Regions from separate parts of the Micromonospora sp. WMMD956 genome, predicted to be linked through region 2. Evidence: riboswitches for the same ligand, from Rfam matches in the RefSeq annotation. Region 2 holds a riboswitch; each other region holds the start of a gene.
The links. A riboswitch is a leader RNA that binds a small molecule or an ion and turns the genes downstream of it on or off. The one in region 2 is predicted to bind cobalamin.
Positions count from the first base shown of each region.

Region 1: another riboswitch for cobalamin. It lies ahead of O7628_RS16290 (acyl-CoA thioesterase); the one in region 2 lies ahead of bluB (5,6-dimethylbenzimidazole synthase).
Region 3: another riboswitch for cobalamin. It lies ahead of cobN (cobaltochelatase subunit CobN); the one in region 2 lies ahead of bluB (5,6-dimethylbenzimidazole synthase).
Region 4: another riboswitch for cobalamin. It lies ahead of O7628_RS16255 (peptidase); the one in region 2 lies ahead of bluB (5,6-dimethylbenzimidazole synthase).

Region 1 is NZ_JARUBI010000005.1:3,540,976-3,549,048, forward strand. It holds gene O7628_RS16275 (CbiQ family ECF transporter T component) at 1-1,232, shown strand, start outside; gene O7628_RS16280 (ATP-binding cassette domain-containing protein) at 1,229-2,860, shown strand; gene O7628_RS16285 (ECF transporter S component) at 2,857-3,843, shown strand; cobalamin riboswitch at 3,842-4,062, shown strand; gene O7628_RS16290 (acyl-CoA thioesterase) at 4,177-4,689, shown strand; gene tsaD (tRNA (adenosine(37)-N6)-threonylcarbamoyltransferase complex transferase subunit TsaD) at 4,872-5,909, opposite strand; gene def (peptide deformylase) at 5,913-6,428, opposite strand; gene alaS (alanine--tRNA ligase) at 6,511-8,073, shown strand, end outside.
Region 2 is NZ_JARUBI010000005.1:2,888,448-2,896,520, forward strand. It holds gene O7628_RS13330 (NAD(P)/FAD-dependent oxidoreductase) at 1-667, shown strand, start outside; gene O7628_RS13335 (crotonase/enoyl-CoA hydratase family protein) at 679-1,440, opposite strand; gene O7628_RS13340 (AraC family transcriptional regulator) at 1,697-2,728, shown strand; gene O7628_RS13345 (helix-turn-helix domain-containing protein) at 2,885-3,835, shown strand; cobalamin riboswitch at 3,853-4,052, shown strand; gene bluB (5,6-dimethylbenzimidazole synthase) at 4,088-4,732, shown strand; gene O7628_RS13355 (hypothetical protein) at 4,806-5,147, shown strand; gene O7628_RS13360 (Rieske 2Fe-2S domain-containing protein) at 5,242-6,093, shown strand; gene O7628_RS13365 (LysM domain-containing protein) at 6,130-7,329, opposite strand; gene O7628_RS13370 (hypothetical protein) at 7,346-7,717, opposite strand; gene O7628_RS13375 (TadE/TadG family type IV pilus assembly protein) at 7,894-8,073, opposite strand, start outside.
Region 3 is NZ_JARUBI010000005.1:6,218,342-6,226,414, reverse strand. It holds gene cobN (cobaltochelatase subunit CobN) at 1-3,298, opposite strand, end outside; cobalamin riboswitch at 3,587-3,716, opposite strand; gene cpt (chloramphenicol phosphotransferase CPT) at 3,976-4,509, shown strand; gene O7628_RS27160 (hypothetical protein) at 4,544-4,879, opposite strand; gene O7628_RS27155 (hypothetical protein) at 4,991-5,749, shown strand; gene O7628_RS27150 (MFS transporter) at 6,137-7,387, opposite strand; gene O7628_RS27145 (FUSC family protein) at 7,516-8,073, opposite strand, start outside.
Region 4 is NZ_JARUBI010000005.1:3,534,022-3,538,326, reverse strand. It holds gene O7628_RS16260 (hypothetical protein) at 33-512, opposite strand; gene O7628_RS16255 (peptidase) at 564-1,607, opposite strand; cobalamin riboswitch at 1,706-1,840, opposite strand; gene metE (5-methyltetrahydropteroyltriglutamate--homocysteine S-methyltransferase) at 1,968-4,217, opposite strand.

The DNA.
Region 1 (8,073 bases), 650 kb from region 2:
GACGCCACCCGGGCGCGACCGCCCGGACCGGCCGGGCGGCGTCGTGGTGGCCGTCGGCGCCGCTGCCCCGAGGGCTGCACCCGGGCGCGTGGTGGCTCTGGGCGCTGGGCTTGGCCACGGCGGCCAGTCACACCACCAATCCGTTGCCGCTGGCACTGCTGATCGCCGTCGCCGCGCTGGTGGTCGTCCGGCGGCGCGGCGACGCGCCCTGGGCGCTGGCGTTCCGGATGTACCTGGTGCTCGGCGCGGTGATCGTGGTGATGCGGGTGGTGTTTCGCATCGTGTTCGGCGGCGGGCAGGGCGACCACGTGCTGATCCGGTTGCCGGAGGTCCCGCTGCCAGCCTGGGCGGCCGGCATCCGGTTGTTCGGGCCCGTCGCCGTCGAGCAGGTCCTCGGCGGGTTCTACGACGGGCTGCGGCTGGCCGCGATGCTGATCTGCCTCGGCGCGGCGAACGCGCTGGCCAACCCGAAACGGCTACTCAAGGCGGTGCCCGGCGCGTTGTACGCGGTCGGCACGGCCGTCGTGGTCGCGTTGTCGGTCGCCCCGCAGCTGGTGGAGAGCGTGCTACGGGTCCGCCGGGCACGACGGTTGCGTGGCGCGTCCGGGCGCGGGATGCGGGCGTTGCAGGGCATCGCCCTGCCGGTGCTGGCCGACGCGCTGGACCGGTCCCTGGCCCTCGCGGCGGCGATGGACTCCCGGGGCTACGGCCGGACCGCGGCCGTGCCCCCGGGCCAGCGCGCCACCACCGGCGCGCTGGTGCTCGGCGGGCTGATCGGCGTGTGTGCCGGCACGTACGGGCTGCTCGACACCGGGGCCGGCTACCTCGGCCTGCCACTGCTCCTCGGTGGCCTGGCCACCGCCGTGGCCGGGATGCTGCTGGCCGGCCGCAGGGTCCTCCGCAGCCGCTACCGGCCGGATCGCTGGCACCCGGCCGAGCTGCTCGTCGCCGGCTGCGGCGTGGCCGCCGCCGCGCTGACCACGCTGGCCGGCGCGGTCGCCCCGGAGCTGCTCTACCCTCCGGTCAGCCCGCTCACCTGGCCCCAGCTGACGCCGTTGATGCTGCTCGCCGTCGCGGTCGCGGCGGCCCCCGCCTGGCTGGCGCCGCCACCGCCCGCGGCGCGGGTCGCCCGCCCACCGGCGGCGGTCCCGGCGCTCCCCGCCCCAGGCCCGCGGGTGGACACGGCACGCCCCGCCACCACGTCGTCGCCGGTGACGGAAGGCCCCTTATGATCATTTTTGACCGGGTCACCGTCCGCTACGTCGAGGGCGGGTCGCCGCCGCTGCGGGACGTGACGCTCCGGGTCGAGGAGGGCGAGCTCTGCCTGGTCGCCGGCCGGACCGGCGCCGGCAAGTCGACCCTGTTGCGGGCGATCAACGGACTGGTGCCGCACTTCACCGGCGGCACCCTGCACGGCACCGTCACCGTGGACGGCCGGGACACCCGCCGGCACCCGCCACGCGACCTCGCCGACGTCGTCGGCGTGGTCGGTCAGGACCCCATGGCCGGGTTCGTCACCGACACCGTCGAGGAGGAACTGGCGTACGGGATGGAGCAGTTGGCCCTGCCACCGACGGTCATGCGCAAGCGGGTGGAGGAGACCCTCGACCTGCTCGGCATCGCGGACCTGCGCGACCGGCCGCTGCGGACGCTTTCCGGCGGCCAGCAGCAGCGGGTCGCCATCGGCGCGGTGCTCACGGCCCATCCCCGGGTGCTGGTGCTCGACGAGCCCACCTCCGCGTTGGACCCCACCGCCGCGGAGGACGTGCTCGCCACCGTCACCCGGCTGGTACACGACCTCGGCGTGACCGTGGTGTTGGCCGAGCACCGGCTGGAGCGGGTGGTGCAGTACGCCGACCGGCTGCTCTACCTGCCCGGCGACGGGAGCGTGATCGACGGGACACCGGCAACGGTGCTGGCGCACATCGACATCGCGCCGCCGCTGATCGAGCTGGGTCGCCTCGCCGGCTGGACACCCCTGCCGCTGTCGGTGCGCGACGCTCGTCGGCAGGCGTCCGGCCTGCGGCGTCGGCTCGCTGACGTGGACCCGCCGCCGCCCGAGACGATGACGGAGAGGGCGGCGGCGCTGACCGCGCGGAAGATCGTCGTACGGTATCCGGGCACGGTCGCGGTGGCCGGCGTCGACGTCGACCTGCGTTCCGGCGAGGTCGTCGCGTTGATGGGCCGCAATGGGTCCGGCAAGTCGAGTCTGCTGTGGGCGGTGCAGGGTAGCGGCCCCCGCCACGGCGGCACCGTCGACGTGGCCGGACCGCAGGGGACCGTCGACCCGAAGAGGCTGCCGGCGGGCCGGGCCCGCCGGCACGTCGGCCTTGTCCCGCAGAACTCCGGCGATCTGCTCTACCTGGAGACCGTGGACGCCGAATGCGCCCAGGCCGACCGGGAGACCGCGGCGCCGACCGGCACCTGCCGGGCGCTGCTGGACCAGCTCACCCCCGGCCTGCCCGCCGACCGGCATCCCCGTGACCTGTCCGAGGGGCAGCGGCTGGCCCTCGCGCTCGCCGTCCAGCTCACCGCCGCTCCGCCGGTGGTGCTGCTCGACGAGCCGACCCGTGGCCTGGACTACCACGCCAAGCGGCAGTTCACCGAGGTCGTCCGCGCGTTGGCCGCCGCCGGCCGCGCCGTGGTGGTCGCCACCCACGATGTCGAACTCGTCGCGGCCCTCGCCGATCGGGTGATCGTCATGGCCGAGGGGGACATCGTCTCCGACGGCAGCACGGCGGAGGTCATGCTCGCGTCACCGGCGTTCGCCCCGCAGGTGGCCAAGGTCCTCGCCCCCGCGCCGTGGCTCACTGTGGAACAGGTCGCCACCGCGTTGACCCAGACCCAGGCACCGGCGTGACCGTGTTGCGGGTCGCCCCGCGTACCGCCGTGGTGCTGGCCCTGGCCTCGGCCGCCGCCCTGGCGACCTTCACCTGGCCGTTCTTCGTCCCCGCGCAGCCGGAATCCACCGCCCGCACCGGCGAGGCACCGGTGGTCTTCTTCCTGATGCTGCCGGTGCTCGTGGCGCTCGTGCTGGCCGAACTCACCTCCGGTGGCATGGACAGCAAAGCCCTGGCGATGCTCGGTGTGCTCGCCGCCGTCAACGCCGCGCTGCGCCCCCTGGGCGCGGGCACCGCCGGCATCGAGACCGTGTTCTTCCTCCTCGTCCTAGCCGGCCGGGTCTTCGGCCCCGGATTCGGTTTCCTGCTCGGTTCGACGTCCCTGTTCGCCTCCGCCCTGCTCACCGCCGGTGTCGGACCGTGGCTGCCGTTCCAGATGCTGTGCGCGTCCTGGATCGGCCTGGGCGCCGGCCTGCTTCCGGCGAGGCTGCGCGGACGGGCCGAGACCGCCGTCCTGGCGGCCTACGGCGCGCTCGCCGCCTACGGCTACGGCCTGCTGATGAACCTGTGGTTCTGGCCGTTCAGCGTCGGAGCGGACACCCAACTGTCCTACGTCGCGGGCGCGCCGGTGCTGGAGAACCTGCACCGCCTCGCCCTGTTCACCGCAGTCACCTCCACCTTCGGCTGGGACACCGGCCGCGCGATCACCACCGCGGTGGCGATCGTCCTGGCCGGCCCGGCGGTGCTCGCCGCGCTGCGCCGCGCCGCGCGCCGGGCCGCGTTCGACGCTCCGGTCACCTTCGTCGCAGCCGAACCGCAGCCGCCGGACCCGGTCGCCGACAGCGCCGAGGTCGCAGGCCCGGCCGGCACCGACGTGACCGATCCCGCCGCCGGGCCGGCCTCTGCGTCACCCGCCAGGCCACCCGGATCCATCGGCAAGGGCGATGGGGGAGGTAGGTCACATCCAGGTCCGAGCCGGCCGTCAGCTGACCAAGAACGCTAGGCTGGTTACCGGCGCTGGTTCGCCCAGGCGTTGTCACGCTCGGGCGTCGTAAGAGGGAACCCGGTGGGAATCCGGGACTGCCCCGCAGCGGTGAGTGGGAACGACCGCCGTCACCGGCACTGGGCCCGTAGGGCCCGGGAAGCGACGGCCAGTAGGAGACACCGGCGTACCCGGTCATGCCCGCGAGTCCGAAGACCTGCCCGCGCTGCGCACACAAGAGGTGTGTGCGCAGCCGTCGACCTCGCGGGCGGGTCGGGCGGGTGACGCGCTGCGGCGGGTCCTCGACGTGCGTGCCGGCTGGTCGACGGCATGCTTCCCGAGGACGGATGAACCATGCACGAGAGCGCCATTCTCGCCGGCCGGCCCCCGTCGGCGTCGCATCTGACCCTGTCACAGATCATGGACCAGCATCACACCAACCTGATGGGCACCGTCCACGGCGGCCGGATTCTCAACCTCATCGACTCCGTCGCCGGAGTGGTGGCCGCTCGGCATTCCGACGGGCCCGCAGTCACCGCCGCCATCGACGAGACCGCCTTCCTGCGCGCCGTGCGGGTCGGCGACGTCGTCCACGTCGACGCCCGGATCACCTGGGCCGGCCGCAGCTCGATGGAGGTCGCCGTCAAGGTCAGCGCGGATCGGTGGGATCGGGCGGTGCCGCCGGTCGACGTGGCCACCGCGCATCTGGTCATGGTCGCCGTCGACGACGACGGGCAACCACGGCCGGTGCCGCCGCTGCTGGCCGAGACCGACGGCGACCGGCGACGCTACCGTGAGGCGCAGATCCGCCGCGAGCACCGTCTCGCCTTGCGTCGGGCGCTACTCGACGGTGCCGAGGACGGCTGAGACCTGTCGCATTGTCGCCGCGACGCCCGCCGATCACCTCGCCACCACCGCTCAGGATCGTTGTTGCGTTGGTCGTCATCGGCGTGGATTGCGGTTGTGCGACTGCTCCTCTGAAGGAGTCTTCGTTCGTTCTGTAGCCTGGTGAGCGGTGTCTCGCGTGTCCGGAGGGCCCGTGTGGACAGTCAGCGCAGGTCCTTGCCGATGGTGGCATGAGTCAGCCGGGCGCTGGGGTCGGCGCCCAGGGTCAGCGGTGACGGGGGGATGCCGGCGCGCACGAGAAGACCGCCGATGGCGGCGATCATGGCGCCGTTGTCGGTGCAGAGTCGCGGCGCGGGGACGCGCAGGGTGATACCGACGGCAGCGCAGCGCTGTTCGGCGAGGGCGCGTACGCGACTGTTGGCGGCGACGCCGCCGACGAGCAGAAGCGTGTCGACGTGGTGGTCGCGGCACGCGGCGACGGCCTTGCGGGTAAGTATGTCGGCGACGGCTTCCTGGAACGACGCGGCGATGTCGGCCACAGGTAGCGGCCCGCAGTGGCGTTCGGTCCAGCGGGCGACGGCGGTCTTCAGGCCGGAGAACGAGAATCGGTACGGCGGGTCCTGCGGTCCGGTCATCGGGCGCGGAAAGGCGATTGCCGTGGGGTCACCTTCGCGGGCGGCCCGGTCGATGGCGGGGCCACCGGGGTAGGGCAGGCCGAGCAGGCGGGCGACCTTGTCGAAGGCTTCGCCGGCGGCGTCGTCGGCGGTGTCGCCGAGGTGGATGACGGGGTCGCGGGCGAGGTCACCGAGGATCAGGAGCGAGGTGTGCCCGCCGGAGACGATGAGGGCGATGCTGCGCTGGGGGAGGGGGCCGTGGTCGAGGATGTCGACGGCGGCGTGGCCGGCGAGGTGGTGCACGCCGTAGAGGGGGACGCCGAGGGTGAGGGCGTAGGCCTTGCCGGCGGCGAGGCCCACCTGAACGGCGGTGGCGAGGCCGGGGCCGGCGGTGGCGGCGACGGCGTCGATGTCGGCGAAGCCGATTCCGGCCTGCTGCAGGGCGTGTTCGACCATGGGGGTGATGGCGTGCAGGTGGGCGCGGGCGGCGATCTCGGGGACGACGCCGCCGAAGCGGGCGTGTTCGTCCATGCTGGTGGCGAGGGCGTCGCCGAGCAGGACGCCGTCGGCGACGATGCCGACGCCGGTCTCGTCGCAGGACGTTTCGATGCCGAGGACGACCGGCATGTTTCAGTTCTGTCCGGTGCCGACGCCGACGCCGGGGTGTTCGGCGGCGGCGGCGAGCAGTTGTTTGCGGAGCTTGGCGGGTAGCCGGTCGACGTAGGCGAGGCCGTCGAGGTGGTCGACCTCGTGTTGCAGGCAGCGGGCGAGGGTGCCGGTGCCGTCGATGCGCACGGGCCGGCCGTGCAGGTCGACGCCGGTGACGGTGGCGGTGGCCGGGCGGGTGACCTCGGCGTACTGGCCGGGCACGGACAGGCAGCCCTCGCTGTCGGTGACGAGATTCCGCTGGTCGGGTAGCTGCAGGACCGGGTTGATCACGTGGGCGACGGTGTGGGCGCCGGTGGCGTCGGGGCAGTCGAGGACGAAGATCCGGGCGTCGACGCCGATCTGGTTGGCGGCGAGGCCGACGCCGTGCGCCGTGTACATGCTGGCGAACATGTCCGCCACGAGGTGGGCGAGGGCGTCGTCGAAGACGGTCACCTCGGCGCAGCGGTGGTGCAGCACCGGGGTGCCGTAGCGGGTGATGGGTCGTGGGGTGCCGGTCGGTGTCTGCACAGTCGCCCATACTATGCAATTGCCAAAGACTTGCAGTAAGGGGTGGGGCGGTATGCGGACGGCGGAGATCAAGTGGCGGTTCCTCGCCCACTTCGAGGCGAACGGTCACGTCGTGGTGCCGTCGGCTCCGCTGCCCGCCATCAGCGACCCGAACCTGCTGTTCGTCAACGCGGGCATGGTGCAGTTCGTGCCCTACTTCCTGGGGCAGCAGACCCCGCCGTACGCGCGGGCGACGAGTGTGCAGAAGTGCATCCGTACGCCGGACATCGACGAGGTCGGCAAGACCAGCCGGCATGGCACGTTCTTCCAGATGAACGGCAATTTCTCCTTCGGTGACTACTTCAAGTCCGGGGCGATCCCGCTGGCCTGGGACCTGGCCACCAAGTCGGTGGAGGCGGGCGGCTTCGGGCTGGACCCGGAGCGGATCTGGGCCACCGTCTACCTGGACGACGACGAGGCGTACGACATCTGGCGGGCCACCGGCGTGCCGGCCGAGCGGATCGTGCGTCGGGGCAAGGCCGACAACTTCTGGTCGATGGGCATCCCCGGCCCGTGCGGCCCCTGCTCGGAGCTGTACTACGACCGCGGCCCGGCCTACGGCCGTGAGGGCGGCCCGGAGGTCGACGAGGACCGCTACCTGGAGTTCTGGAACCTCGTCTTCATGCAGTCCGAGCGCGGCCCGGGCACCGGTAAGGAGGACTTCCCGATCCTCGGTGACCTGCCGGCGAAGAACATCGACACCGGCATGGGCCTGGAGCGGATGGCCTCGCTGCTGCAGGGCGTGGACAACCTCTACGAGATCGACGAGGTCAAGCCGATCCTCGACAGGGCCGCCGAGCTGACCGGCAAGCGCTACGGCGTGCACTCCGGTCACGCGGCCAACGAGTCGCACCCGGACGACGTGCGGCTGCGGGTCGTCGCCGACCACGTGCGCACTGCGCTGATGCTCATCGGCGACGGCGTGACCCCGTCGAACGAGGGCCGCGGCTACGTCCTGCGGCGGATCATGCGCCGGGCGATCCGGGCGGTGCGGCTGCTCGGCTACGCCGACCGGGCGCTGCCGGAGCTGTTGCCGGTGGCCCGCGACTGCATGGCGCCGTCGTATCCGGAGCTGGCCGAGGACTTCGGCCGCATCTCGCAGTACGCGTACGCCGAGGAGGACGCGTTCCTGGCCACGCTGCGCGCCGGCACCACGATCCTGGACACCGCCATCGCCGAGACGAAGTCGGCCGGCAAGGCGGCGCTGCCCGGTGACAAGGCGTTCCAGCTGCACGACACGTACGGCTTCCCGATCGACCTGACCCTGGAGATCGCCGCCGAGCAGGGCCTGCAGGTCGACGCGGACGGCTTCCGCCGGCTGATGGCCGACCAGCGCAGCCGGGCCAAGGCCGACGCGCAAGCCCGCAAGACCGGGCACACCGACGTGTCGGCGTACCGACGGATCGTCGACACGACGGGCCTGACGGACTGGCGTGCCTACACCGACCTGACGACCGAATCGACGATCGTGGCGATCCTGACCGACGGCGAACCGGTGCCCGCCGCGACCGAGGGGCAGATCGTCACCGTGGTCCTCGACGTCACCCCGTTCTACGCCGAGTCCGGCGGGCAGGCC
Region 2 (8,073 bases):
GCTCGTGGTCACCGGCCGCCGGGCGCACCTCGACGAGCTGGGCCTCGACACCGTCGGCCTCGACCCGGGCCAGCGGTTCCTCGCCGTGGACGACCGGATGCGCGCCGCCGTCGGGATCTGGGGCGTCGGCGACCTGACCGGGGAGGGCGCGTTCACCCACATCGCCATGTACCAGGCGGCCATCGTGGTCGCCGACGTGCTCGACCACGTCCGGCGGGCGCAGGCCGGCGCGGACGCCAGCGGCAGCGCCAGCGCGGTCGGCGGCGTGGCGCGCACGGAGGGCGCCGGGATCGCCGGCGGGGTGCCGCACGCCGACTACCGGGCGCTGCCCCGGGTCACCTTCACGGACCCCGAGATCGGCGCGGTCGGGCTCACCGAGCGCCAGGCCCGCGAGCGGGGCATCAACGTGCAGGTCGGGGTGAGCCGGCTCGACTCGTCCACCCGGGGCTGGATCCACCGGGGCGACGGGTTCGTCAAGCTGGTGGCGGACGCCGACCGGGGGGTGCTGGTCGGGGCCACCTCGGCCGGCCCGGCCGGCGGCGAGGTGCTGTCGGGCCTGGTGGTGGCGGTGCACGCCGAGGTGCCGCTGGCCCGGCTCCGGCACATGATCTACGCGTACCCGACGTTCCACCGCGCCATCGAGACCGCCCTGCGCGACCTGGCGTAGCCGGCCGGCCCTCAGGCGGGCGCGCCGTGGCGGCCCGCGCCGGCCGCGAACCGGGCCGCCCCCGCCGTCGCGTCGGCCGCGAGGGACGCCGCGCCGTAGGCCAGCTCCACCGCGAGGGCCTCCCGCTCGGGCAGGTTCGCGCCGGCCAGCACGGCCGCCCGGTCGTTGCGCAGGCACGCCTGCGGGTGCCGGGCGATCTCGGCGGCGAGCCGCTCGGCCTCCGCGCGGGCCGCACCCGGCGCGACCAGCCGGTTCACCAACCCCATCGCGTACGCCTCCTCGGCCGGCACCGGTCGGCCCGTGAGGATCAGATCCATCGCCCGGCTCTCGCCGACCAGCCTCGGCAGCCGGACGGTGCCGCCGTCGACCAGCGGCACGCCCCAGCGCCGGCAGAACACCCCGAGCACCGCGTCGGACTCGGCGACCCGTAGGTCGCACCAGAGCGCCAGCTCCAGCCCGCCGGCCACGGCGTAGCCGGAGATCGCGGCGATCACCGGCTTGGACAGCCGCAGCCGGGTCGGGCCCATCGGTCCGTCGCCGTCCGGCTCGACCCGGTTGCCGCTCGGCGTGCCGATCGCCTTGAGGTCCGCCCCGGCGCAGAACGTGCCGCCGGCCCCCCACAGCACGGCCACCGCCGCCGCCGGGTCGGCCTCGAAGGCGCGGAACGCGTCGGCCAGGGCCCGGGCGGTGGGACCGTCGACGGCGTTGCGGGACGCCGGCCGGTCCAGGATCACCGTGGTCACCGCGGCGGCGTGCTCGACCCGTACCCCCATCGGGACAGCATGCCCTGCCCGGGCGGCGACGCACCAGCGTGGACGGGATCCGGGCGGACGGCCGCGTGTTCGTACTTCGTACATCGGCTTCGCGCGGCGGACAGCCCGCTCCGTGGCCACTTCTCTCGTCTGCCGTCGACGGACACAATGCCCGCTGGAGGGTCGCGGACAGTGGTGAAGCGAATTCGCGCCGTACGCGTCGCGCCCGGGGTGCGGGTGAGGCGAGAGACGCCGGTCGGCGATGCGGGGAGAGGTCGTGACAGGAGGAACCAGGGCGGGGCCCTCGGCGAGCAAGCAGGTCGACTGCGGCGACGAGGCGCCCGCCGACCCGCCGGGGTCGTGGTCGCGGCTCGTCACGGACGACCCGGACGAGGCGCACCGCTGGCTGCTGGCGGCCTATCCGGAACACCGGCTACGCGCATTCGACCGTCGCGCGGGGGGAATCTTCCGGGCCGCCCACGCGCGGTTCGGCGCGACCAGCGTCGCCCGGGTGCGCTATCCGATGAACGCGGACAACGACGTGTCCACCCGGGACGTCGTCGGGGTGGCGGAGGTGCTCTCCGGTGGCTGGGGGGTCGACGTCGGGGCCGGGGAGGTGATGGCCGGCGCGGGCGGCCTGCTGCTGGTGCCGCCCCGGCGGACCAGGGCGATCCTGCACCGCGACATGGAGGTCGTCGCGGTGGAGCTGCCCCTCGCCGACGTGCGGCGGGTGGCGCAGGAGCGGTGCGGGCTCGCGCCGGTCGACCTGCGGTTCCAGGGGCTGCTGCCGGTGTCCCCGTCCGCCGCGCAGCTCTGGCGCAACACCACGCGCTATCTCACCCAGGTGGCGCTGCCGGGCGCCGCGTTCGGGACGAACGCCCTGGTGCAGGCGGAGGCGACGGGCCTGCTGGTGGCCGTCGCGCTGGCCACGTTCCCCAACACGACGATGACCGAGGCGCCGACGCGCGGCGCGGGGGCCGTCGCGCCGGCCGCGGTCCGTCGCGCGGTCGCCTACATCGAGCAGTACGCGGACCAGGCGCTGACCCTGACCGACGTGGCGGTCGCGGCCGGGCTGGGCGCGCGGGCGCTCCAGCATGCCTTCCGGAAGTACCTCGACACCACGCCGACGCGCTACCTGCGACGGGTGCGCCTGGAACGGGTGCACAGCGACCTCCAGGCCGCCGAGCCCGGCGCGGGCCTCACCGTGGCCGCCGCCGCCGCGCGGTGGGGCTTCGCCCACCTGGGCCGGTTCGCCACCGAGTACCGCCGGGCCTACGGGCAGCCGCCCAGCCAGACCCTGCGGGGCTGACGGACGGCGCGAACCCCGGCCCGTCGGCCGCGCCGGTCGCCGGCGGGGGAGGAACCGCCCCGGCGTGCCGTTGCGCGGCCCGCCCGCGCCGGGTGGCTAGGCTCCCTCGTGACTGAGGGATGTGGATAAGTGACTTGCAGTAATAATGGCCCGCCGGTGCTCACCCGGTTCTCGACCAGCGATCCGGCCGAGGCGGCGCACGTCTTCGAGACCTCGTACGGCCGCAGCGTGCGACTGGCCGCGGTGCCGACCGGGCTTCCGCTGCGCCACGACCGGTGGAGCACCGGCGCGTTCTGCATCGACGACATCAGCATCTCCCTGGACCTGCGGGTGCAGGCGGAACCGCTCGGGTACGTCCTGCTCGCCGCCCCCCGCCGGGGGTGCTTCGGGCACCGGTGCGACGGGGTCGACGAGCTGATCGGGCCCGGCGAGGTCGGCGTGCTCTACCAGCCCGACCTGCCCGGCTCCTCGTGGTCCAGCGACGTGGACGTGACCTCCGTCCTGCTGGACCTCTCGCTGTTCGACCAGGTCGCCCGCGTCGACCCGGACCGCCCGCTGGCCCCCCTGCGGTTCGCCAGCTTCCGGCCGGTCTGCGCCGATGCCCAGTGGCGGTGGCGGCGGACCGTCCGGTACGCGGAGTCCGTCATCGCCGCCGGTGGCGCGCCGGGCGCGTCCCCGCTCGTGCTCGGCGGCCTCGGCCGCCTGCTCGCCGCGGCCACGCTCGCCGCGTTCCCCAGCAACGCCGTCGTGGCGGACCGGTCATGCGACCGGACCGACGCCCACCAGGGGACCCTGCGCCGGGCGATCGCCTTCATCGAATCGGCCGCCGGGACCGACATCGGTCTCGTCGACATCGCCCGCGCCGCCGCCACCACCCCCCGCGCGGTGCAGCTCGCGTTCCGCAGTCAGCTCGGCACGACCCCGCTGGCCTACCTGCGCCGGGTGCGGCTCGATCTGGCCCGCCAGGAACTGACCCGGGCCGTGCCCGGCGACGGCGTCTCCGTGGCCGTGGTCGCCGCCCGCTGGGGATTCGCCGACCCGCGCCGCTTCGCCGCCCGCTATCTCGCCACGTACGGGGAGCTGCCCGGCCGGACGCTGCGCCGCTGACGCGGGTTAGCATCGCCGGCGGCACGATCATGCGAGGTGCCCCGCCTGCGCGGGGAGAATCGGGAAGCCGGTGTGAATCCGGCACGGGCCCGCCGCGGTGACCGGGGAGCCACCGTCCACGCGCGAGGAGCGCAGCCACTGGCCGTGCGGCTGGGAAGGCGGACGGGCAGGCGTCGATCCGGGAGTCCGAAGACCGGCCTCGCGTCGACCGCCCACCCGTCGAGGTGGGCCGAGCGCAGCGGGAGCCTGCCTGTGGAACTCTACGACGCCATCCGCCGCCGCCGGGACGTCCGGGCCCAGTTCACCGGGGAGCCGGTGCCGGCCGACGCCCTGCACCGGATCCTCGTCGCCGCGCACGCGGCGCCCAGCGTCGGCTACTCGCAGCCGTGGGACTTCGTCCTGGTCCGGGATCCCGCCGTCCGCCGCCGGTTCCACCGGCACGTGCAGGCCGAGCGGGCCGCCTTCGCCGCCACCCTGGACGGCGCGGCGGCCGAACGGTTCGCGCGTATCAAGATCGACGGGGTGCTGGAGTCGACGCTGTCGGTCGTCGTCACCTACGACCCGCAGCGCGGCGGCCCGGCCGTGCTCGGTCGGCACGCCATCGCCGACGCCGGCCTCTACTCGGTCTGCCTGGCCATCCAGAACCTCTGGCTCGCCGCCACCGCCGAGGGGCTGGGCGTCGGGTGGGTCTCCTTCTACCGGGAGCCGTTCCTCGCCGAGCTGCTGGGCGTGCCGGCCGGCATCCGGCCGGTGGCCTGGCTCTGCGTCGGGCCGGTGACGCACCTGGAGACCGTGCCCGACCTGGAGCGGCACGGGTGGCGGCGGGGCCGACCCCTCGCCGAGGCGCTGCACCACGACCGCTGGGCGCGACGGTCGGCTGACCGACCGAACAGCTAATTCAGGTACGTCTATGCGGCGGCTAGGCTGACGTCGCCCTGAGTCATCGCTTAGCTACGTCGGGAGGAGTTCCATGCGTACCACCGTCAAGGTCCTGGCCGCATCCGTCCTCGCCACCCTGGGTCTGGCCGCCGCCGCCACCCCGGCCCTCGCCGCCGCCCCGGCACCCTTCTGCGAGTCCGGCGCGTCGCAGTTCTACTGCGACGCCAGCAGCACCGGCACGACGACGTGGACCGTCACCTGGTACTCCGGCAGCGTCGGCACCTTCACGACCGCCGGGTCGACCCTCTTCGCCACCTGCCCGGCCAGCAACCTCGGCCACCCCGTACGGGCCAGCTACAGCTACTTCGACGGCAGCGCCACCCAGTACAGCGGGACCACCCAGTTCATCTGCCGCAGTGGCCCCTGGCTGTAGCCGGCCCCGTCCGGCGTACGCGCGGACCCGCGTACGTTGGAGACCCGCTGCGGCTGCCCGGTTTGCGACCGCTTCTGCCGGGAAGTCGGACGGAATGCGGGCACTCTTGACGAAACTCGAACAGGCCTCGACGCTGGACCGGACCGGTGACCGGCTGCAACGCGTCGTCCAGGCCACCCTGCGCCCGCAGCGGGTGCGTGACCTGCTGCACGGCGTCTTCATCGGTCATCCGCTGCACCCGGCACTGGTGCAGGTGCCGGTCGGCTCCTGGATCAGCGCGGCCGTGCTCGACCTGATGCCCGGCCAACGCCGGGCGGCCACCGCCCTGGTCGGGCTGGGCACCGTCAGCGCCCTCCCCGCGGCGATCGCCGGCCTCAACGACTGGGCGGCCCTCTCCCGGGAGCAGCGCCGCGTCGGACTGGTGCACGCCGCCGCCAACGCGGTCGGCCTCACCCTGTACGCGGGTTCGCTGGCGGCCCGGCTGCGCGGGCGGCACGGCACGGGGCGGGCGCTGGCGTACCTCGGGCTGGGCGCGGCGAGCGCGGGGGCGTACCTCGGCGGGCACCTCGCGTACAAGCAGGGGGCGCAGGTCAACCAGAGCATCTCCGAGCTGCACCGGATCGGCGAGGGCTGGCACCCGCTGGCGGACATGGCCAACCTGCCGCAACGGAAGCTGGTCACCCGCGAGGTCGACGACGTCTCGGTGATCCTCTACCGGCACGGCGACGAGGTCACGGTGATGCTGGAGCGCTGCCCGCACCAGAGCGGCCCGCTCGGCGAGGGCGACGTCACCGAGATCGACGGGCACGCCTGCGTCGTCTGCCCGTGGCACGGAAGCGCGTTCCGGCTCAACGGTGGCGAGGTCATGCACGGGCCGTCCGGTAACGACCAGCAGATCCTGCCGACCCGGGTGGTCGACGGGGTCCTGGAGGCCCGGCTGCCCTGAGCCCGGGCCCCGCCGCGCCCCGCGCGCCGGCTGGGGTCAGTCCCGGCGGTGCCGTCCGGTGACGAGGGCCCGCGCGCTGTTGGTGGCCCGGACGACCGCCGGCCGGCGGCGCAGGCCGAGAACCGCCCCGATCTGCGCCCCGACGATGCTGGCGACGGCGAGCACCGCCGAGACGGCGAGCGGCCGGTTCACCTGGTCGCCCGCGCCCGCCCGGGACGCTCCGGCGGCCATCGCCGGCTGCGGGCCGGAGGGCGGCTGGGCGACCTGCTGGGTGCCGTGCGACGAGCCGTCCGACGACGAACCGGCGGGCGGCTGGGCGGTGGAGGGGCCGGGGGCGGGGCGGGTGGCCCGTGGCGAGGTGGGCGAGGGCGGGATGGGCGAGGGCTGCGCCGCACCCGGCGCGTCGGCGGCGGGCGGGGTGCCGGGGGCCGACGGCGGCCGGGGGGTGACAGTACCGCCGGGGGTGGGCGTCGTGGGCCGGACCACCAGCTTCCCGGTGGCGTGCCGGCGGGCCCCGGCGTCGTGGACGCCGTCGGGCAGCGTGATCAGCTGCCCGGGGCGGATGCGGTCCGGGTCGCCCAGCCGGTTGAGCTTCGCCACGTCCCGGTAGCGGTCGAAGTCGTCGAGGTAGCGCTCGGCGACCTCGCCCAGGTAGTCGCCCTTCGCCACCCGGTACACCGCCGGCTCCGCCTCCTGCCGGAGCCCGGCCGCCGCGGCGGCCGGCGGCGTCGCGGCCCGGGCGTCGACCACCGGCAGCGCGGCGACCGGGCGGGCCGCCGGCGCCCCGGCGACGACGGCGGCGGGTGCGGCGGCGGGGTACGGGCCGGACAGCACGGTGGCCGCGCTGGCGGCGGCCGGGCTCGCCGCGATGATCAGGGCCACCGAGCCGACCAACGCCGCCGCGGCGCGCTGCTGCCGGCTCATGCCGGGCAGCCGGGGCGCCGGCCGGCGCAGCGTCTGCGCGCCCAGCTCCACGAGCACGGAGAAGGCGAAGGTGATCCAGCCGAACCAGCCGACCAGGGCCAGCGCCCGCAGGAAGAGCTGGCCGTCGTCGCGGCTGGTCAGCGTGGTGCCGACCTCGGCGAGGCTGGGCAGGTGGTCGGGCAGCGGGTTCCCGGCGAACGCGATCAGCGCCACCGGCCCCCCGACCAGCACGGCGATCAGCACGACCAGCGCGCCGAACCCGGTGAGTACCTGCCCGACCCGCCGTGCGGCGGAGCGACCCGGTGCGGCCATGGCGTGCCTTCCCTTCCTAGGGGCCCTCGGTGAGGGCGCGTGCGGTGGCCTCGCCGGAGACGGTGACGTCGGCGCCGAAGCCGAAGAAGCCGAGCAGGTAGCGGTCGTAGGTGACGGTGACCTGGACGCGGATGAGCTTCTCCCCGTCGACGACGGGGAACTCGACGCTGTGGTCGGTGGCGCCGGCCGCGGCGAGGTAACTCGTCACCGCCGCCCTGGCCGCCGCCTCGTCGATCTCCTTGCGGCCACCCTGGATGGCCTTCGCCCGGTCGATGGACTGGCCGCCGGTGCGGGCCGCCTCGGCGGCCAGGTTGTCGGCCAGCTGCCGGGAGCGGAGCTGGCCGGCGCCGTCGAAGGCCAGGCCGATGATCGCGAGGACGCCGATCATCGCCGCCGCCAGGAACAGGCTGACCCGGCCGTCGTCGCCGCGCCACCGACGCCCCGCCCCGTCGACGCGGGCGGAGCCCGCACCCCCGCCCCCGCCGGTGGCGCGGGTGGAGCTCGCACCCTCGCCCCGGTCTTCGGCTGGGTCGGGGTGCGCGGCCGCACCGGGGACGCGGGCGGTCACGACCGGCTCCGGTAGCGGTCCAGCGGGGAGGTGAAGCTGGCCGAGATCGTCCGGCTGGCCGCCATGTCGGGCAGCAACGCCAGGTCGATGTCGGTGAAGGAGACGGTGCAGGTGACCTGCACCGTCACGGCGGCCGTCGTGCCGGGGCCACTGTCGAACGCCTCGGCGAAGCTGGT
Region 3 (8,073 bases), 3.3 Mb from region 2:
CGGTGAGGTGGCGCACCATCGCCACCATCCCGCCGTGGTACTGGAAGTAGTCGTCGGAGTCGACGATGTCGTGCTCGCGGGTGTCCTGGTTCTTCACCGCCACGGCGATGCGGGCGAAGGACCGTTCCATGTCGGCGCGGGCCTCCCGCCCGTCCAGGCCGGGGCCGTACGCGTAGCCGCCCCAGACGGCGTACACCTCGGCGAGGTCGGCGTCGCTGCGCCAGTTGCGGGCGTCGATCAGCGGCAGCAGCCCCGCCCCGTACGCCCCCGGTTTGGAGCCGAAGACGCGGGCGGTGGCCCGGCGCTCGTCGCCGTGCTCGGCGAGGTCGGCGGCGGCGTGCGCGGCGACGTAGTTGTCCCGCGCCGGCTCGTCGAGGGCGGCGACCCGGCGCACCGCGTCGTCGATCAGCGCGACGACGTGCGGGAACGCGTCGCGGAAGAACCCCGAGATGCGGACGGTGACGTCGACGCGGGGCCGGCCCAGCTCGGCGAGCGGCACCACCTCGACGCCGGTGACCCGACGGGACCGGTCGTCCCAGGTGGGACGGCAGCCGAGCAGGGCGAGCACCTCGGCGACGTCGTCGCCCTGGGTGCGCATGGCGCTGGTGCCCCAGACGGTGAGCCCCACCGAGCGGGGGTAGGCGCCGGTGTCGGCGAGGTGCCGGGCCAGCAGCGAGTCCGCGAGGGCCACGCCGACGTCCCAGGCGTTGCGGCTGGGGATCGCCTTCGGGTCGACGGAGTAGAAGTTGCGGCCGGTGGGCAGCACGTTGACCAGGCCCCGGGTGGGCGAGCCGGACGGGCCGGGCGGCACGAACCGGCCGTCGAGCGCGCCGAGCACCCGGCCGACCTCGTCGGTGGTGCGCGCCAGCCGCGGCACCACCTCGCGGGCGGCGAAGCGCAGCACGTCGGCGGCGTCGGGGATCGCCCGGCCGGTGACCTCCGCGACGACGGCGTCGACCCGGTCGGCGCTGGCGTCGGCGTCGATGCCGGTGCCGGTGCTGGCGCTGGTGTTCGCGTCGGCGTCGGCGGCCCAGCCGAGGGTCTCCATGGCGACGACGAGCCGCCGGGCCAGCCCCTCGATCAGGTCGACGGCGTCGGCGGCGGTGCCGGCGGGGCCGTCGGCCACGTCGGTCAGCTCCTTCGGCACGGCGATGCGCCGTCCCGGCTCGGCGAGCAGGGCGGCCTCGTCGAGGCCGTACGCGGCGGCGAGCGCCTGGCGCAGGCCGGGCAGGGCGCGCACCCCGCCCCACACCTGGGGGGCGCGCAGCACGGCGAGGACCAGGTTGACCCGCGCCTCGCCGGTGGGCGCGCCGCCGAGGACGTGCAGGCCGTCGCGGATCTGCACGTCCTTGACCTCGCACAGGTACCCGTCGAGGTGCAGCACGAAGTCGTCGAAGTCGTCGGCGGCGGGCATGTCGGCGGTGTGCAGGTCGTGGTGCAGCTCGGCGGCGCGCACCAGGTCCCAGATCTGCGCCCGCACCGTCGGCACCTTCGCCGGGTCGAGGGCCTGCACGGTGGCGTACTCGTCGAGGAGCTGTTCGAGCTTCGCCAGGTCGCCGTACGTCTCGGCGCGGGCCATCGGCGGCACGAGGTGGTCGACGACGACGGCGTGGGCGCGGCGCTTGGCCTGGGTGCCCTCGCCGGGGTCGTTGACGATGAACGGGTACACCAGCGGCAGGTCGCCGAGGACGGCGTCGGGGGCGCAGTCGGCGGCCAGGCCGAGGCCCTTGCCGGGCAGCCACTCCAGGGTGCCGTGCTTGCCGAGGTGCACCACGGCGTCCGCGCCGAACCCGCCGTCCGCCTCGGGCGCGGCCAGCCAGCGGTACGCGGCGAGGTAGTGGTGGCTGGGCGGCAGGTCGGGGTCGTGGTAGATGGCGATCGGATTCTCGCCGAAACCGCGCGGCGGCTGGATCGCCAGCAGCACGTTGCCCAGCCGCAGGCCGGCGAGCACGACGTGCCCGTCGTCGACGTACAGCTCGCCGGGCGGCTCGCCCCAGTGCTCGCGGATCCGCTCCCGCAGCGCGGCCGGGACCGCCTCGAACCAGCGCCGGTAGCTTGCCTGCGGCACCCGGGCGTCGGCGGCGGCGAGCTGCTCGGGGGTGAGCCACTCCACGTCGTGACCGCCGGCGGCGATCAGGGCGTGGATGAGCGCGTCCCCGTCGTCGGGCACCGGCCGGTCGCCGAGGTGGTAGCCGGCGGCGGCGAGCGCGGCGAGCAGCCGCACCGCCGAGGCGGGGGTGTCCAGGCCGACGGCGTTGCCGACCCGGGAGTGCTTCGTCGGGTAGGAGCTGAGCACGATCGCCAGCCGCTTCTCGGCGTGGGGCACGTGCCGCAGCCGGGCCTGGCGCGCGGCGATCCCGGCGACCCGGGCGGCCCGCTCGGGGTCGGGCTCGTAGACCGACAGCCCGTCGGCGTCGATCCGCTTGAACGAGAACGGCACGGTGACGATCCGGCCGTCGAACTCGGGGATGGCCACCTGCATGGCGGCGTCCAGCGGGGACAGCCCGGCGTCGCTGCCGGCCCACTGGTCGCGGGTGCTGGTGAGGCAGAGCGCCTGCACGATCGGCACGTCGAGGGCGGCGAGCGCGCCGACGTCCCAGGCGTCGTCGTCGCCCCCGCCGGAGGCGTCGGCGGCCACCGTCCCGCCCGCGGCCAGCACGGTGACGACGAGGGCGTCGCAGCGGGCGAACAGCTCCAGCGGACCGTCGCCGGGAGCCAGCCCGCGCAGCGAGCCGCAGAAGACCGGCAGGGGGTTCGCCCCGGCGGCGTCGACGGCGTCGGCGAGGGCGTCGACGAAGGCGGTGTTCCCGGCGAGGGCGTGCGCCCGGTAGAAGACGATCCCGACCGTCGGCCGCTCGGGCTTGACGGGCCGCTCGCCGTGGACGCCGTGCCCGGGGGTGGGCGCGGGCGGGGCGAAGCCCTCGCCGGTGAGCAGCACCGTGTCGGAGAGGAACCGGGCCAGCTCGGCGAGGTTGCCCGGCCCGCCCTCGATCAGGTACGCCAGGGCCCCGGTGGCCACCCCTGAGGCCACGGTGGACGCGGCCATCAGCTCCGCGTCGGGCACCGCCTCGCCGCCGAGGACGACCGTCGGCACCCCGGAGTCGAGCACGGCCGCGAGGCCGTCCGGCCACGCCTGCCGGCCCCCGAGCAGCCGTACGACGGCGAGGTCGACGCCGTCGAGCAGCGCCGGCACGGCGTCGGCGGCGACCCGGGCGGGGTTGGCCAGCCGATAGCCGACGCCGCTGGCCCGGGCGGCGAGCAGGTCGGTGTCGGCGGTGGACAGCAGCAGGATGCGCACGGAGGGCTCCGGAGAGTGACGCACGGGGCGGCGGGCAGGCCGCCTGCGGGCAGGCGTGGGCGCGGGTTCAGCGGGTACGGCGGGCCTGCGGCCGGCTCACCGGCGCGGGCCGGGGCGCCGGGGGCGCAGCGCGGCGCGGCACCCGGGGCGCGGGCTCAGGTGCGGCGACGGGGCGCGGGCAGGCTGCCGCGCGCCAGCAGGCGGCGACGGTGTACGTCGATGTGCGAGACGCCGTGCGTCATCGGGTCCTCCTCGGGTGTCCACGCCCTGGGGTCGCTCCGACGGCCGAAGTATCCTGGCTTCCGGATCGACGCTCTCCCCCGGCCTTCCAACCGCAGACGCACGGCCGTGACTCACGAGGGGGGATCGCTCCCCGGTGACAGTGGCGGGACCGCGCCGGAATCGCACCGGCTTCCTTCACTGCCGTCAGGCCGCGAATGCTGCCACACCCGACCGCCGCCGGTCAACGCCGGGCTCCCGGCCACCCCACCCCCCCAACTACATCGATGCCTGACAATTGCATCGGGAATCGGATGCGGCGAAAGCAAATGTCGTACGCCGATGGATGCGGTTCGTTCCGCGCGCATTTCCCCGCCGCCTGCCCGCGGGCTGGCTAGGCTGATTCCGATCATCGCCCGCCGGCGCGGGACGGGACTTGCCCGAAGGGAATCCGATCAGTGGCGACGCAGGTCATCGTGCTCAACGGCGGCTCCAGCTCGGGCAAGTCCGCGATCGTCCGGTGCCTCCAGCGCATCCTGCCGCACCCGTGGATCAGTTTCGGCGTGGACGACCTGATCGCCCGGCTGCCGCCGGCCCTGCTGGGCAGCCCCGCCGGGCTGAGCTTCGGCCCGCACGGCGAGGTCGACGTCGGCGGGGACTTCCTCGCCGTGCAGCACGCCTGGCTGGTCGGCATCGCCGCGATGGCGGACGCCGGGGCGCGGATCATCCTGGACGAGGTCTTCCTCGGTGGCGGCGCCTCCCAGGAGCGGCTCGGCGGCTACCTGGCCGACGTCGAGGTGCTGTGGGCCGGCGTGCGGTGTCCCCCGGCGGTCGCGGCGGCGCGGGAGATCGCCCGGGGCGACCGGGTGATCGGGATGGCGGCGACGCAGGCCGAGACCGTGCACGAGGGGGTCCGCTACGACGTCGAGGTCGACACCGCCCGCACCGAGTCGCTCGACTGTGCCCGCGCCATCGCCGCGCACGTGCGCTGAGCGACTCGGTGCGGCGGGCCGGCGGCGCCCGGGGTCAGCGCGCCCGGCGCTCCGGGTGCGCCCGGTTCCAGGCCCGCATCCGCTCCGGGTACCCGGTCCGCGCGGCCTCGTACAACGGAACGGCGTGCCGCTGGGCGATCTTCGCGGCGGCCCGCGGCGACCCGGTCCGCCGCCGGATCCACTCCCCGTCGTGGGCTATCGCCATCACGGTGGTGTCGGTCGCGGTGGTCTCCGGCTCCAGGTAGAACTCCACGCCCCGGCGGCTGCGGACGAACGCCTCCAGGGCGGCCAGGTCGTCCGGCGTCGCCTCGCGGTCGAGCTTCGTCGGGATCCCGTCGGCGACAGGTCGGCGGCGGCTGAACCAGCCCATGCCCGGCTCCTCTCCTCGGCGTGCCCTCCAGTGGAGCATCCCCGCCTGGCAGCCTGCTGGACGCGGGATGTGAGGAAGCTGACCCGGCTCGCCTCCCCGTACACTCGCCCGGTGGCGGCGTGGCGGGCGGTGGCGGCCCGGGACAACGCCGACTGGTGCGACGTGGTCGGCCGGGCCCACGGCCTCGCGGGGGCGCGCGACGCGGACGCCTGGTCGGTGCCCCGCCGTTCCCCGCAGTGGTATCCGGACGCGGTGACCCTGCGCCCCGGCGTGGACGCCGCCCGGCTGCTGGCCCGGATCGACGCCGGCCCCGGCGCGTCGGTGAAGGACAGCTTCGCCGACCTGGACCTCGCCCCGCACGGCTTCCGGGTGCTCTTCGCAGCCGAGTGGATCCACCGCCCGCCCGCCACACCGCCCAGCGCGCCGCTCGTGGTGCCGCTCGTCGTGCCGCCCGGGGCCGGCCCGACGGCACTGAGCCCGGTCACGTCGGCGCGAGGGCTGGCCGACTGGTCCGCCGCGCACGGCAGCGAGGTCCTGCGCCGGCCGGCGCTGCTGGCCGACCCGCGGGTCACGATCCTCGCCCGGCACGCGGCCGACGGCGCGGTCACCGCAGGCGCCGTGCTGACCGACGGAGGCCCGGCGGTCGGGGTCTCCAACGTCTTCGCCGCCGACGGCGATCTCGCCCGGGTGTGGCGGGGCGTCGTGGCCGCCTGCCCGGACCGGCCGCTGGTCGGCTACGAGTCCGGGGGCGGCCTGCCGCCGGCCGAGGAGGCGGGTTTCCGGCGGATCGGGCCGCTGCGCGTCTGGCTGCGCCCGGACCCCCACCCCGACCCGGACCGCCAACGCACCCCGAAGCCCACCACCCCCTGACCACTCTGCGCAACCGCCGCACGGGGCGTTCGCGCCCGTGCGCCCGCCTGACCGTCGGTCACCACCAGTTCGCCCCTCCCACTCACACTCGGCCCTTTGCTCTGCACCCACCGACGCAGCATCTCGGTCGAGCTGGTCGAATAGCCAGTCGCGAATGAATGACCACGCACCGACGCGGTCACGCTGCGCAAGCACTGCGTATGTGGGTGCAGAGCAAAGCGCCCCGACGGGTGGGTGCCTTCCGGCCCCGACGACGGCCGCCTAAGTCACCTTGCGTAATGAGGGGCGGCTGAGGAGCGAGCTGCTCCGACGGCTGAGCCCGTGACCGGCGGCGGGCGGTGGCCGGGACGTCGTCCCGGCGGTCGGGGCTAGGCCGGGCGGTCGGGGCTAGGCCGGGCGGCTGCGCGTGCCGGCCGGCGGCCGGAGCACCGGGACCAGGGCGAGGGCGGGCACCAGGAGCAGCGGCACCAACAGCAGCGCCCGCAGCGTGCCCACCTGGTCGCCGAGCAGGCCGAGCAGCGGCGGGCCGCCGAGGAAGGCCGTGTAGCCGATCACGCCGACGACGCTGACCCGGGCCGGCGCCCGGTCCTCCTCGTCGGCGGCGGCGCTGAGCCCCACCGGGAAACCGAGCGACGCGCCCAGCCCCCACAGCGCCACGCCGAGGATCGCCACCGGCCCGTCGCCGGCCAGCACCGCGAGGCCGGCGCCCGCCGCGGCGAGCAGGATGGTGCCCAACAGCACGGGCACCCGGCCCCAGCGGTCGATCGCCACCGTTCCGGCGGTGCGCCCGATGGTCATGCCGACCACGAACACCCCGAACACGGCGGCGCCGGCCGCCTCGCTGAGCCCGTACCCGTCGACGAACGCCACGGCCAGCCAGTCGTTGGCGCTGCCCTCGGTGAACGCCATCACCAGCACCAGCAGGCCGATGAGCAGCGTGCGCGGCTCCCGCCAGGCGGCGAGCAGCGACGCGCGCCGGGCCGCGGCGGCGGCCCGCTCCCCGCCGGCCGACGCGGTGCCGGCGGCGAGGAACGTCCGGACCCCGAGCAGCGTGCCGACCATCACCAGCGCCGCGAGGACGCTCAGGTGCGCGGCGATCGGCACCCCGACCCGCGCGGCTCCAGCCCCGATCCCCGCCCCGGCCACCGAGCCGAGGCTCCAGGCCGCGTGGAACCGGGGCAGGATGGTACGCCCCAGCCGCCGCTCGACCGTCGTACCCTCGATGTTCATCGCCACGTCGCAGGTGCCGGCGCCGTAGCCGAAGGCGAACAGGCCGACGGCCGCCCCGGGCAGGAAGCCGGCGACCCCGGCGGACGTGCCGGCGACGGCCAACCCGCCCGAGACCAGCGCGGTGCCGAGCAGCACCGCGCGGGCCGTGCCGAGGCGCTGGGCCACCAGCCCGGCCGTCGGCATGGCCAGCAGCGACCCCACCGACATCGACAGCAGCAGCAGGCCGAGCCCTCCGGCGCTGAGGTCCAGCGCCTCCCGGGCGGCCGGCACCCGGGCGAACCAGGTGGCGATCGCGAGCCCGTTCAGGGCGAACACGGCCGCCACGCCGTTGCGGGCGGGCAGGACCGGGCGTTGCGCGCCGACCCGACCGCCATCCGGCTCGGCAGGCGGTGCGTCGGTGCTGCTCACGACGAGTTCCTCTCGGCTCTGCGGGCGTCGACCGCCCATTGGACACCCTGGCGCGACAGCACCGATCTTGGCCCCGCCCCTTACCGTAATCCGGACCGGCCCGCTCCTGGCAGACGCCGGGGCCGGCGTCACACGGCCGGCAGGCCGAGCGCCTCGTCGACCCGGCCGAGCACGGCGGCGTCGTCGTCCACGCCGACCCCGCGCAGCAGGTCGATCGCGGTGGCCCGCACCTGCCCCACGATCATCGCCAGCGGCAGGGGCTGGCCGGCGGCGAAGAGCCGCCCGGCGACCCGGACGGCGTCCAACGCGGCGGCCTCGGCGCGGCCGGCGTGCGCGTCGGCGACGGCGTCGCGGCCGTCGAGGTCGGCCGCGAACGCCTCCCCGGCCGCCTGCACGGCGTCGGCCAGGCAGCGGACCGCCCCGCCGAGATCGGCCGGGACGGGGGTGGCCAGCCGGGTGAGGGTCACCCCGGCCCGGGCCAGCACCCGCACGTTGCGCACGGCGTAGTCGATCTGCCCGATGGACGCGTCGACGGTGCGCAGCCGGCCCAGGTGCCGACGGCGGCGTACGTGCAGGGTCAGCGCCTCCCCGGCGGCGAGCACCGCGTCGCGCAGCCGCTCCACGGCCGCGTCCATGCCCCGCGCCCGGTCCAGGGCGGCCAGGGCGGCCTGCTCGTCGCGGCCGTC
Region 4 (4,305 bases), 640 kb from region 2:
GGTGGCCGGCACCCGGCACGTCGGTCGACGGGTCAGGGAGCGGCGATGCTCGGTGGGGCGCCCGCGCCGAAGGACCAGCCCTCGACGCTGCCCGGCGCGGGGTTGTAGCTGGTCGCGCCGGACGTGCTGTAGGACCAGGCGCCGCCGCTCGGCGCGTGCCAGTACGACCAGTACGCGGTGACGGGTGGAGTGTTGACGCACGGCTCGGTCGCGGCGGTGGGCTTGCCGTTGATCCGGCACACGAACGCCAGTCCCCAGCGCGAGGTTCCGGTCACGGTGAAGCCCGCGCCCTGGAGGGCGGCCAGCCCAGTCGCCGGGTCGCCGAGGGCGCAGGCCACCTGGACCCCGCCGCCGAGGGCGGCGAAGTCGACCACCACGGTGACCCCCGACGTGCCGGTACACGCGGCGGCGTGCGCGGCCTGCGGCGCAGGCTCGACGGCGGTCAGCGCGACGGCGGCGACGGCGGCGGCCAACAGTCCGGCAAGCCGCCTACGAATGACGATTCGAAACATGGGTCCTCCCCGAGAGCAGACGAATGAGAATCAGGCGAGCGACGGAACGGCTCACGGGCAGTCGGGGGTCGGTGCGCCGGTCGTCGCGCCGGCGGCGGACAGGTGGGCGTACCCAGCGCCGGTCAGACCGAGGACGGCCTGCGCGGTGGCGCGGGCGGCGGTGGCCGGGTCGAAGGCGCCGCCGTCGAAGTCGACCGCCCCCCGGTCGGCTGACGCGCCGGCGCAGTCGACCTGGAGTCCGGCGAGGAACGTGCGGGCCCGCGCCCAGGCCAGCGGCCGGTGACCATCGCGCAGCGCCTGCGCGGCGAGCCCGGTGCTGTTCGCGTTCGGTGTTCCCCCTACGTTGGCGAACCCGCCGTTCGCGCCCTGCACCGAGAGCAGCCAGCGCAGCCCCGGGGCGGCGTCGGCCCTGCGGCCGGCCGCCCGCAACGCCTGCACCGCGAGCGCGGTGGCGTCCACGTCGGAGGTGCAGACCGGCTGGGCGGGCAGCAGCGGGTAGCCACCGTCGGCGCAGCGGGTGCCGGCCAGCCAGGACGCGGCCGCTGCCGGCACGCCCTGTGCGGTCCGGTCCAGCGCGAGGATCGCGAAGGACTGACTGAAGGCGTTGCTGTAGTCGCCGAACGCCGACCGGTCGGTGAACCGGCCGGTCGGCGACTGGAGCGAGCGCAGGCGGGCGACCAGGTCCACCCCGCCCACATCCGTCGGGTCACCGCCGCGCACCGCGACGGCGAGGGCGAGTTTGGCGGTGGCGCCGACGTACGCCTCGGTCGTGCCGTCGCCCACGTAGGCGTCGCGGACGTCCGGCCGGCTGACCCAGGCCAGCGCCCGCGTGCCGGAGTCGTCGGCGACGCCGGCAGCGGCGAAGGCGAACACCGCGTCGAGGGTGAGCCCCTGGTCCGGGTAGGCGACCCCGTCGTAGACCACCTCGAAGCGTTCCCCGTCGATTAGTTGCCGGGCCAGCCACCCGGCGGCGGCCTCCGCCCGGGTCGGGCCGGCGGGCGCGGGAGCGGCGAGCGCGGGCGTGGTGACTGTGAGGGCGGCGAGCACACCGCAGAACAGCGCGAGCAGGCGGTGCCGGCTCAGGCGAACGACCATCGGAAGCGCCTTTCCGGCCCGGCGGTCGTCAGAACCCGAACGACCACCGTGGCACGGGGTCGACCGGGACTCCGACCCGTGGGCCACGACGGGTGGGGGAGCGAAATCGCGGGCACGTCGGGTATTCGGGCTTGTCATCGGAGCACACCCCGATGGCCTACCGTTGCGGGCCAGCGCCGGACTTCGACCGGACTTCCCCCTACGCGCACGCTGATGAAGTTGTCGCGTCAGTCTGGCCGGGCGGGGCAGCACGTGTCAATGCGTTGCCCGACATCAACACACGGTGACCATCGCGACAGGGTGACACGGTCGCTCGGCCGTGCCGGGCGGGACGGTGTCGGCGTCCCGCCCGGCCTGCGCTCACCTGCCGCGAAGCTCGACGGCGGCGGCGGCGAGGTGCGCCAGAGACGCCTCGACCTCGGGATAGCTGCGGGTCTTCAGGCCGCAGTCGGGGTTGACCCACAGCCGCTCGGCCGGCACCACCGCCAAGGCCCGGCGAAGCGCCTCGACGACCTCGTCACGTGGCGGGACCCGGGGCGAGTGAATGTCCCACACGCCTGGCCCGACTCCGCGGTGGTAGCCGGCCGCGGCTAGGTCGCCGAGGACCTCCATCCTCGAGCGGGACGCCTCGATGCTGGTGACGTCGGCGTCGAGGGCGTCGATGGCGGCGATGATCTCACCGAACTCGGAGTAGCACAGATGGGTGTGGATCTGGATGTCGTCGGCGACACCGCTGGTGGCCAGGCGGAACGCGCCTACCGCCCAGTCCAGGTAGGCATCCTGGTCCGCCGCGCGCAGGGGCAGGGTTTCCCGCAGGGCCGGCTCGTCGACCTGGATCACCCGGATGCCGGCCGCCTGAAGGTCGCGGCACTCGTCACGCAGGGCGAGGGCGATCTGGTCGGCGGTGACGTTGATCGGCTGGTCGTCGCGCACGAACGACCAGGCGAGGATCGTCACCGGTCCGGTGAGCATGCCCTTGACCGGCCGGTCGGTCAGCGATTGCGCGTAGGAGGACCAGGCGACCGTCATGGGAGCCCTGCGGGCCACATCGCCGTAGATGACCGGCGGGCGGACGCAGCGGGAGCCGTACGACTGCACCCAGCCGTGCTCGGTCGTGGCGAAACCGGTCAACTGCTCACCGAAGTATTGGACCATGTCGTTGCGCTCCGGCTCGCCGTGCACGAGTACGTCGAGGCCCAGCCGCTCCTGGAGCCGGATGACATGCTCGACCTCGGCGCGCATCCGCTGGACGTAGCCGGAGTCGTCGAGCCGGCCGGACCGGTGTGCGGCGCGGGCCGCACGCAGCTCGGCGGTCTGCGGGAACGAGCCGATGGTCGTGGTGGGCAGCGGCGGCAGGTGCAACCGGGCCTGCTGGACCGCCGCCCGCCGCCGGTGGTCGCCCCGTTGCCTGTCGCCTGGGCGCAGCGCGGCGAGCCTGCCCCGCACGGTGTCGTCGCGCCACGCTTTCGGGGCGGGTGGTAGCGGTTCAGGCAGCGGCGTCGTGCCGTCGCGCAGGGCGCGGCCGAGCAGGACGACCTCGTCGACCTTCTGCCGGGCGAAGGCCAACCGCCGTCGCAGCTGCGGATCGAGCGTGGTCTCGGCGGCGAGGTCCACCGGCGTGTGCAGCAGGGAGCAGGAGGTGGACACGGCGACGTGGTCGGCGAGCCCGGTGACCGCGGCACCGGTCGTTATCGCCGCCCGAAGGTCGGTGCGCCAGACGTTGCGACCGTCGACGAGCCCGGCGACGATCGTCTTGCCGTGCAGTGGGCCGGCTCCGGCGAGACGTCGCAGGTTGCCGGGCCCGGCAACGAGGTCCAGGCCGAGCGCCTCGACCGGCGTGTCCAGCAGCGCGGGCAGCGCGTCACCGAGTTCCCCGAAGTAGGTGGCGACGAAGATCCTCGGCCGCTGCCGCACGGAGCACAACCGCATGTAGGCATCGTGTAGCGCCTCGATCTCGGCCGTGGTGCGGTCGGCCACGTAGGCGGGTTCGTCCAGCTGAACCCACGTGACACCGGCGGCGGCGAGGGCACGGAGAACGTCGGCGTACACGTCGACGAGTTCGGCCATCCGATCGAATGACTCGACGCCTGGTGTGGAGGTCTTGGCCAGCAGCAGGAACGTGGCGGGCCCGACCAGCACCGGTCGGCTCTCGATACCCAGTGCGCGGGCTTCTCCGTACTCACGCAACGCCTTGTCGGGGTTCGCGGCGAAGACGGTGTCGGGTCCGATCTCCGGGACCAGGTAGTGATAGTTCGTGTCGAACCACTTCGTCAGTTCCAGCGCCGGTTCGGCGTCGACGCCGCGGGCCATGGCGAAGTAGGTGTCGAGCCCTGACAGGCCGAGTCGGGCGAAGCGTCGTGGGACCGCGCCGACGGCCACCGCCGTGTCGAGGACGTGATCGTAGTAGGAGAACGTGTTCGACGGGATCGCGTCCAGGCGGGCGTCGCGCAGCGTCCGCCAGACCCCGGCGCGCAGCGCGACCGAGGTGCTCTCCAACTCCGCGGCGTCGATGCGGCCCGCCCAGTAGGCCTCCACGGCCTTCTTCAGTTCACGGTTACCACCGATACGTGGATAACCGAGCACGGTGCTCTGACCGAATGTGGTGCTCATGGGTCCTTCCCTCGAAGCGTCCGAGGACTCACGCGAGGGCGGGAGGGAAGAGGCGCAGGGGCGCACCGGCTTCCGCCCCGGCCTTCCC